Regions from separate parts of the Nonomuraea sp. N2-4H genome, predicted to be linked through region 2. Evidence: riboswitches for the same ligand, from Rfam matches in the RefSeq annotation. Region 2 holds a riboswitch; the other holds the start of a gene.
What was found. A riboswitch is a leader RNA that binds a small molecule or an ion and turns the genes downstream of it on or off. The one in region 2 is predicted to bind glycine.
Positions count from the first base shown of each region.

Region 1: linked by a shared signal. The riboswitch ahead of gcvP (aminomethyl-transferring glycine dehydrogenase) and the one ahead of gcvT (glycine cleavage system aminomethyltransferase GcvT) in region 2 are both predicted to bind glycine.

Region 1 covers NZ_CP147987.1:4,007,798-4,012,084, forward strand. The annotation lists gene gcvP (aminomethyl-transferring glycine dehydrogenase) at 1-1,620, opposite strand, end outside; glycine riboswitch at 1,800-1,896, opposite strand; gene WBK31_RS18640 (MerR family transcriptional regulator) at 2,092-2,712, opposite strand; gene WBK31_RS18645 (bifunctional nuclease family protein) at 2,860-3,330, opposite strand; gene WBK31_RS18650 (MerR family transcriptional regulator) at 3,462-4,088, opposite strand; gene WBK31_RS18655 (FHA domain-containing protein) at 4,112-4,287, opposite strand, start outside.
Region 2 covers NZ_CP147987.1:6,136,503-6,140,789, reverse strand. The annotation lists gene WBK31_RS28090 (L-serine ammonia-lyase) at 1-282, opposite strand, end outside; gene gcvH (glycine cleavage system protein GcvH) at 340-729, opposite strand; gene gcvT (glycine cleavage system aminomethyltransferase GcvT) at 726-1,811, opposite strand; glycine riboswitch at 1,942-2,039, opposite strand; gene WBK31_RS28075 (gamma-glutamyl-gamma-aminobutyrate hydrolase family protein) at 2,105-2,797, opposite strand; gene WBK31_RS28070 (3-oxoacyl-ACP reductase) at 2,827-3,591, opposite strand; gene WBK31_RS28065 (aldehyde dehydrogenase family protein) at 3,597-4,287, opposite strand, start outside.

The sequences.
Region 1 (4,287 bases), 2.1 Mb from region 2:
GCTCTCCAGCGTGCCGATCAGCTCGCGGTAGCCCTCGGCCTGCGACTCGGGCGCGAACGGGTGGATGGCGGCGAACTCCGGCCAGGTGATCGGCTCCATCTCGGTGGTCGCGTTCAGCTTCATCGTGCAGGAGCCGAGCGGGATCATCGAGCGGTCGAGCGCGATGTCCTTGTCCTGGAGCTTGCGCAGGTAGCGCAGCATCGCGGTCTCGGAGCGGTGCTGGTGGAAGACCGGGTGGGTCAGGTAGTCGCTCTCGCGCAGCAGCGAGGCGGGCAGCGCGTCGGGGGCCTGCTCGGGCTCGATCGCGTCGCCGGTGACGCCGAACGCGGCGCGTACGGCGGCCAGCTCGGCGGCGCCGGTCTTCTCGTCGCAGGCGACGGAGACGTGGTCGGCGTCCACCTGCCAGAGGTTGATGCCCCGCTCGGCGGCGGCGGCCACGACCTCAGCGGCCCTGCCGGGCACGCGGGCGAGCACGGTGTCGAAGAACTCGCCGTGCACGACCTCGATGCCGGCGCCCTTCAGGCTCTCGGCCAGGGCGCTGGCCTGGCGGTGCACGCGGCGGGCGATGCGGCGCAGGCCCTCGGGGCCGTGGTAGACGGCGTACATGCTCGCGATGACGGCCAGCAGCACCTGGGCGGTGCAGATGTTGCTGGTGGCCTTCTCGCGGCGGATGTGCTGCTCGCGGGTCTGCAGGGCCAGCCGGTAGGCGGGGTCGCCGTCGGCGTCCACGGACACGCCGACCAGGCGGCCGGGGAGCTGGCGCTGCAGCCCGTCGCGTACGGACATGTAGGCCGCGTGCGGACCGCCGAAGCCGAACGGCACGCCGAAGCGCTGGGAGGAGCCGACGGCGATGTCGGCGCCCAGCTCGCCGGGGGCGGCGATCAGCGTGAGCGCCAGCAGGTCGGCGGCGGCCACGACGAGCGCGCCCTTGTCGTGCGCGGCGGCGGCGACGTCGCGGAAGTCGCGCAGCCGGCCGGAGGCGCCCGGGTACTGCACGAGCACGCCGAAGCACTCGGGCAGCTCACCGTCGAGCGAGTGCTCGACGAGCGTGATGCCGAGCGGCTCGGCCCTGGTGGCGAGCACGGCCTTGGTCTGCGGCAGCGCGTCGGCGTCCACCACGAACACGTTGCTCTTGGACTTGCCCGCCCGGCGGGCCAGCGTCATGGCCTCGGCGGCGGCGGTGCCCTCGTCGAGCAGGGACGCGCCGGCGACGGGCAGGCCGGTGAGGTCGGAGACGACCGTCTGGAAGTTCAGCAGCGCCTCAAGGCGGCCCTGCGAGATCTCCGGCTGGTACGGCGTGTAGGCGGTGTACCAGCCCGGGTTCTCCAGCAGGTTGCGGCGGATGACGGCGGGCGTGACGGTGTCGTAGTAGCCCAGGCCGATCATGGAGGTGAGGACCTTGTTGCGGCCGGCCAGAGCGCGCAGCTCGGCGATGGCCTCGGCCTCGCCGATCGCGGCGGGCAGCCGGAGCCGGTCCTTGGCCCTGATCGACTCCGGCACGGCCACGGCCACGAGGTCGGCGACGGACTCGAAGCCCACGGCCTCGAGCATGCGCTGCTGCTCGGACTCGGAGGGGCCGATATGCCTGGACGAGAACGGCGGAGCTGACAGATCGGTCATGGTGTGCCTCCCGAGGCTTTCGGAGACCGGCGCCGGGGCGCGGGCGAGTGCCGGATCTCCCCCTCTGTCAGCGCGGGCCACGCGTTGCGCGGCGCCACGACCTGAGAGCTTCACCCTGACGCAGGGCTTGCACCGTCGGTGAGACACGCCTGGCGGGCGCGCCTGCTTTCCAGAGTCGCCTCGCCCGAGCGGTACCGGTTGCCTGAGAGATTCCGGGGAGGGTTGCTCCTTCGGCGCCCTGGGCACGGTGCCCGGGGACTCTCCCGCACGGGGTCGTCAGCTTTGCTGTCCTAGATTACTACGTTAGGCCGGGATTGCCGTGCACCGCACCACGCGTGAAGGGCGCACTTCACCGCAGGTCCGGCGGTGAGGGCCTGATGGCGCGGTGACGCTGTGCCGCCTCTCCGCTCCCCTGCGTGCCCCGCCCCGGGCGGCGTTCCCCCGGGTGCGAGCGGTACGGAAGTGATCAGGTCAGCCGATGCGGCGGGCGCGCCGCCTGCGGGCCAGTTCGTCAGCGGGGTGGTCGGCCGGGACGGTGTCCTCGACCGCCGCTCGTTCCCCCGGCAGCTCCGCGAGGGATCCCTCGACCTCGCGCCAGACCCGGCCGAGCGCGATGCCGAACACGCCCTGCCCGCCCTGGAGGAGGTCTATCACCTCGTCGGCCGAGGTGCACTCGTAGACGCTGACGCCGTCGCTCATGAGCGTGATCTGGGCGAGGTCGGCGACCCCGCGGTCACGCAGGTGCTGGACGGCCGTACGGATCTGTTGCAGCGACACCCCGGTGTCGAGGAGCCGTTTGACGACCTTGAGCACCAGGATGTCGCGGAAGCTGTAGAGCCGCTGTGAGCCCGAACCGTGCGCGGCCCTGATCGTGGGCTCTACCAGGCCCGTGCGCGCCCAGTAGTCGAGCTGCCTGTAGGTGATGCCGGCGGCGGCGCAGGCCGTGGGCCCGCGGTATCCGATGTCACCCGGCAGCGCCGTCGGCTGCTCGTCGAAGAGCAGTCCCTGCTCTCCGGCACGCTGCCGCGCGCTCTCGCGCCGCACCGGATCTTCCTGGCCGGCCGTCTTTCCCTCGCCGCTGCTGACCGCCACGCGGACCTCCGGCTTTCTCTCATCCCGTGGCCTGATCTGGGGGTTCGTAAAGGGCGGCCACGGGTTTCACTTGCACCGTAGGACCGTGACCATGCTCAGTCAACGATCCGGCTCGGCGCGTCGTGAAGCGTAAATGCACTGAAATACCTACCCCGCCCTGCCGAAGTCTTCAGGAGTGATCGTGTCAAGGAACTCCCTGAACTTCTCCACTTCGTCCTCCTGGTCGTCCGGAATGATCACCCCGGCCTCCTGGACGACCTCTTCGCTGGCGAAGATCCGCGCCCCCGTACGCAGGGCGAGCGCGATCGAGTCGGACGGCCGCGCGCTCACCTCCACGCCGTTGGAGAACACCAGGTCGGCGAAGAAGATGCCGTCGCGCAGGGCGACGATGTTGACCGCTCGCAGGCCCACACCCAGGGCGCTCAGCACGTCTCGGAAGAGATCGTGGGTGAGCGGCCGCGGCGGCGGCTCCTCAGCCTGGGCCAGTGCGATGGCCGTGGCTTCGGTCATGCCGATCCATATAGGAAGGAACCGCTCCCCGTGTGCCTCCTTGAGCAAGACGATCGGCTGATTTGTGGGCATTTCAACTCGAACGCCCACGACCTCCATCTGCAACACGGGCTGCTCCGTATTCCTGACCGGTCACCCGGCACAGCTTGTGAACATCGCTTCTGCTGACTGGTTCCTGCAATTCAACGTAACACCCGGTGGGCCCGGAATGTGCCCTCGCCTCCCAGCTCGCTTCGTCGTCAACGACCCAGGACCGACCGCACCTCCGTGCGCACAAGGGATGCGTGCAGGTCGAGCAGAAGATTCGACAGCTCGCGGGCGACCTCGTCGGCCTCTCCGATGGCTCCGGGGCGGCGCCGCTTGAGTATCGGGGCGACCGTCTGCTCGACCAGCCCGGCCTCGCGCTCGGCCGCCGCCTTGACCGCCCGCAGATGCCGGGCGTGCAGGCCGAAACGGGCCAGGGCGCCGACGGTGCGGGCGATCTTGAGCGCCTCCTCGTCGTAGCGCCTGGCCACCGGGGCCAGCAGGCCGTAGTCCTCCAGCTCGGTGAGCGTCTCGTCGTCGATGCCCGCCCTCTCGAGCAGCTCGGCCCGGCTGAGCTTGACCTCCTGCGCCTGCTGCACCGCGCGCGGCCGGCCGAAGCTCTCGGCCATCTTGTCCTTGATCACGCGCAGCGGCAGGTAGTGGTCGCGCTGCTCGGTCAGGATGAAGCGCAGTTGCTCGACGTGCAGGTGGGTGAACTTGCGGAAGCCGGAGGGGCTGCGCTCGGGCTCGATCAGCCCTTCGCCCTCCAAGAACCTGATCTTGGAGATCGTCACATCGGGGAACTCGCTCCGCAGGAGCGCGAGCACCTCCCCGATGCTCATGTGCGAGCGTGCCGCCTGTGAAGTCATACGCCGGAGCTGCCCCGCATCAGGAAGAGAAGGCGAAACTTGCCGATCTGCACCTCGTCGCCCGAGTGCAAGGGTACCTCCTCGATACGCTCGCGGTTGACGTACGTGCCGTTGAGGCTGCCCACGTCGCGCACGGAGAACTGACCGCCCGGGTGGCGGTAGAACTCGACGT
Region 2 (4,287 bases):
CGACTCGCGCATGGCGGCGATGCGGGCGTCCACGGTGTCCACGTCGACCAGCTCGGGCTTGTCGCCCGACAGGCCGAGCAGGACGGCCTTGTCGCTGCCGTGGCCCTTGCCGGTCAGGCCCAGCGAGCCGTACAGGATGACCTCCACGCGGGCCACCTGGTCGAGCAGGCCGTCCTGGTGCAGGCCGCGGGCGAACTTGTGCGCGGCGGCCATCGGGCCGCCGGTGTGCGAGCTCGACGGGCCGATGCCGATCTTGAACAGGTCGAAGACGCTGATCGCCATTGATGTGCGCCTTTCATGAAGGGCCGGGGCCCGGCCGCGCGGGCCCCGGCGGGTGGGTCAGGAGTCGCCCGCGGTGAGCGCGGCGTACTCCTCAGGCGAGAGCAGGTCCTCGGGGTCGCCCTCCACGCGGACCTTGAACATCCAGCCCTCGCCGTACGGGTCGCTGTTGACCAGGCTCGGGTCGTCCACGACCGCCTGGTTCACCTCGACGATCTCGCCGCCGACCGGCGTGTAGACCTCGTTCACGGATTTGGTCGACTCCACCTCGCCGACGGAGTCACCCGGCTCGACGTTGCTGCCGACCTCCGGGAGCTGCACATAGACGACGTCACCAAGGGATTCGGCGGCGAAGTCCGTGATGCCGACGGTCACGGTGACGCTGTCCTCGACGCCGCGCACCCACTCGTGCTCCTTGGTGTAGCTCAGGTCGTCAGGGATGTTGCTCACTTGTTCCTCCTGTAAAAGGGCAGCTCGACCAGGTCCACAGGTTCATGGCTGCCCCGGATGTCCACAGCCAGGCCAGAATCGGCGCCGCTGTCCACGTAGGCCATCGCGATGGGCTTGCCCAGAGTCTGGGAAGGCGCACCGCTGGTGACCTCGCCGACGACCGCGCCGTCTCGGGTCACCGGGTAACCGTGGCGCGGCACCCGGCGGCCCCGCGCGACCAGGCCGACGAGCCTGCGCCTGGGCTGGTCGTCCTTGACCGCCTCCAGCGCGGACCGGCCGACGAAGTCACCGGGCTTGTCGAATTTCACCACCCTGCCGAGCCCCGCGTCGAACGGGGTCAGCTCCGCGGTCAGCTCGTTGCCGTACAGCGGCATGCCGGCCTCCAGGCGGAGAGTGTCACGGGCGGACAGGCCCGCCGGCTTGAGCCCGTGCGGCTCGCCCGCGGCCGTGAGCGCGTGCCAGAGCGGGACGGCGTCCGCGTTGTGGATGAACAGCTCGAAGCCGTCCTCGCCGGTGTAGCCGGTGCGGGCGATGAGGGCCTTGCGGCCGTCCACGGTGCCGGGCAGGCCGGCGTAGTACTTGAGCCCGTCCAGGTCGGCGTCGGTGAGCGTGGCCAGGATCTCCTGCGAGCGCGGGCCCTGGACGGCGATCAGCGCGTACTGGTCGGAGCGGTCCTCGACGACCGCGTCGTACGCCTTGGCGCGCCCGGTCAGCTCGGCGGCGACCTTCTCGTAGTTGGAGGCGTTGGCGACGACCATGAACTCCTCGTCGCCGAGGCGGTAGACGATGAGGTCGTCGAGCACCCCGCCGCGCTCGTTGACGATCATGGTGTAGCGGGCCCGGCCGACGGCCAGCGCCGACAGGTGGCCGACGAGCGCGTAGTCGAGGGCCTCGGCGGCCTGCGGGCCGGTGACGAAGATCTCGCCCATGTGCGACAGGTCGAACAGCCCGGCCGCCTCGCGGACGGCGCGGTGCTCGGCGGACTCGCTGCCGTACCGGAGCGGCATGAGCCAGCCGGCGAAGTCGGTCAGGGTGGCGCCGAGGCTCTCGTGAACGTCTCGGAGCGGTGTCGGTCGGGACATTGGTCGCACCTCAGGACAGGAGTGGATGCCAGCATCCTCCCCCTCTGTCATCGGTGCCTGAGAGCTTCGCCCGACTTTTGCCGGACTTTCACCTTCGGCGAGGCCCCGAGGGCCTGCTTTCCAGAGACACCGTAGCCGTGCGGTCCTTTGCCTTGAGAGGTTCGCGGGGAGGGCTTGCTCCTTCAGGGGCCCTGACCGGCTGTCAGGGCACTCTCCCGCACGGTTTCATCGGTGATGCCCGCCAGCCTAGTGGTGTTATGGGGGTCTTGTCGCGTTCGCCGTCCGGCGAGGGTTCAGCAGGCCGCCACCAGCGCCTCGAAGAGCTTCGGGTCGGCCGCCACCTCCGGGTGCCACTGCACGGCCATCGTGAGGGCGTCCCGGTCCAGCTCCACCGCCTCGATCGTGCCGTCCGCCGCCGTCGCGGTGACCGCCAGGCCGGGCGCGAGACGGTCCACGGCCTGGTGGTGGTAGTGGGGGACCGGCAGCGGCTCCGCACCCAGGGCCTTGGCCAGCCGCGAGCCGGGCACGGGCGTGACCGGCAGGTCGCCGAAACGGCCGGGACCCGGGCAGTGGCCGGTGTGGCCCACGACGTCCGGCAGGTGCTGGTGCAGGCTGCCGCCGAGCAGCACGTTCAGCACCTGGAGACCCCGGCAGATGCCCAGGTAGGGCAGGCCGGCGTCGAGCGCGGCGCGCAGCAGCGCGAACTCGGCCGCGTCGCGGAACTCCCGCACGTAGCCGGTGCGCTCGTGCGGCGTCGCGGCGTACCTGGCCGGGTCGATGTCGCCGCCGCCCGCCAGGATGAGCCCGTCGAGCCGGTCCACGAGCGCGGCGGGCTCACCGGCCGGCGGCAGCACGACCGGCTGCCCGCCCGCCGCCGCCACCTTCTCCACGTACGCATGCGGCAGCAGCGCGGCGGGCGTGTCCCGCCACACCGTGAACGTGGCCTGCTCGACGTAACAGGTGATGCCGATGACCGGACGCCGCATGGCGTGTCCCCTTAGACCCGCGCCCCCTCTTACAGCGGTGTGACGTACGCGCCGGAGATGCCGCCGTCCACCAGGAATTCGCTGGCCGTGATGAACGACGCGTCGTCGCTGGCCAGGAACGCCACCGCCGCCGCGATCTCCGACGCCTCGGCGAAGCGGCCGATCGGCACGTGCACCAGCCGCCGCTGCGCCCGCTCCGGGTCCTTGGCGAACAGCTCCTGCAGCAGCGGCGTGTTCACCGGGCCGGGGCACAGCGCGTTCACCCTGATGCCCTCCCTGGCGAACTGCACGCCCAGCTCCCGCGACAGCGCCAGCACGCCGCCCTTGGAGGCGGTGTAGGAGATCTGCGAGGTCGCCGACCCCATGACCGCGACGAACGAGGCCGTGTTGATGATCGAGCCCTTGCCCTGCCGCCGCATGTACGGGATGACGTGCTTGCAGCACAGGTAGACGCTGGTCAGGTTCACCTCCTGGACCCGCCGCCAGGCCTCCAGGCCGGTCTCCAGGATCGAGTCGTCGTCGGGCGGCGAGATGCCGGCGTTGTTGAAGGCGATGTCCACGCTGCCGTATGTCTCGTGCGCGGTGGCGAACATGCGGATCACGTCGTCCTCGCGGGTCACGTCGGCCCGTACGAACAGGCCGCCGACCTCGCTCGCGGCCTTGGCGCCGGCGTCCTCGTCGATGTCCGCGCAGACCACCCTGGCGCCCTCCTCGGCGAAGCGCCGGGCCGTGGCCAGCCCGATCCCGCTCGCCGCCCCCGTGATGACCGCCACCCGATCCTGCAAGCGCTGCATCCGCGTCACTCCGTTGCGATGAAGACGTTCTTGACCTCGGTGAACGCCGCCAGGGCGTCAGGGCCGAGCTCCCTGCCGAGTCCGGACTGCTTGAAGCCGCCGAACGGGGTCCAGTAGCGGACCGACGAGTGTGAGTTGACCGACAGCGCGCCCGACTCGACCGCCCTGGCCACGCGCAGCGCCCGCCCCACGTCGCGGGTCCAGATGGAGCCGCTCAGCCCGTACGGGGTGTCGTTGGCGATGCGCACGGCGTCGGCCTCGTCGTCGAACCTGGCCACCGACACCACGGGCCCGAAGATCTCCTCGGTGAACGCCCGGTCGGTGACCTCGGGGGTCAGCACGGTGGGCGGGAACCAGAAGCCCTTGCCCTCGGGGCAGGAGCCCTGCAGGTAGGGGGTGCCCTCGACGAAGCCCGCCACGCGGGCCAGGTGCTCGGCGCTGATGAGCGGGCCCATCTCAGTGGCCTCGTCGCGCGGGTCGCCGACCTTGACGCCGAGCACGGCGGGGGCGAGCAGGGCCATGAACTCGTCGTACACGCTCGCCTGGACGAGCAGGCGGGAGCGGGCGCAGCAGTCCTGCCCGGCGTTGTCGAACACCGCGTACGGCGCCGTCGCCGCGGCCTTCTCCAGGTCCGCGTCCGCGAACACGATGTTGGCCGACTTGCCACCCAGCTCCAGCGTGACCCGCTTGACGTGG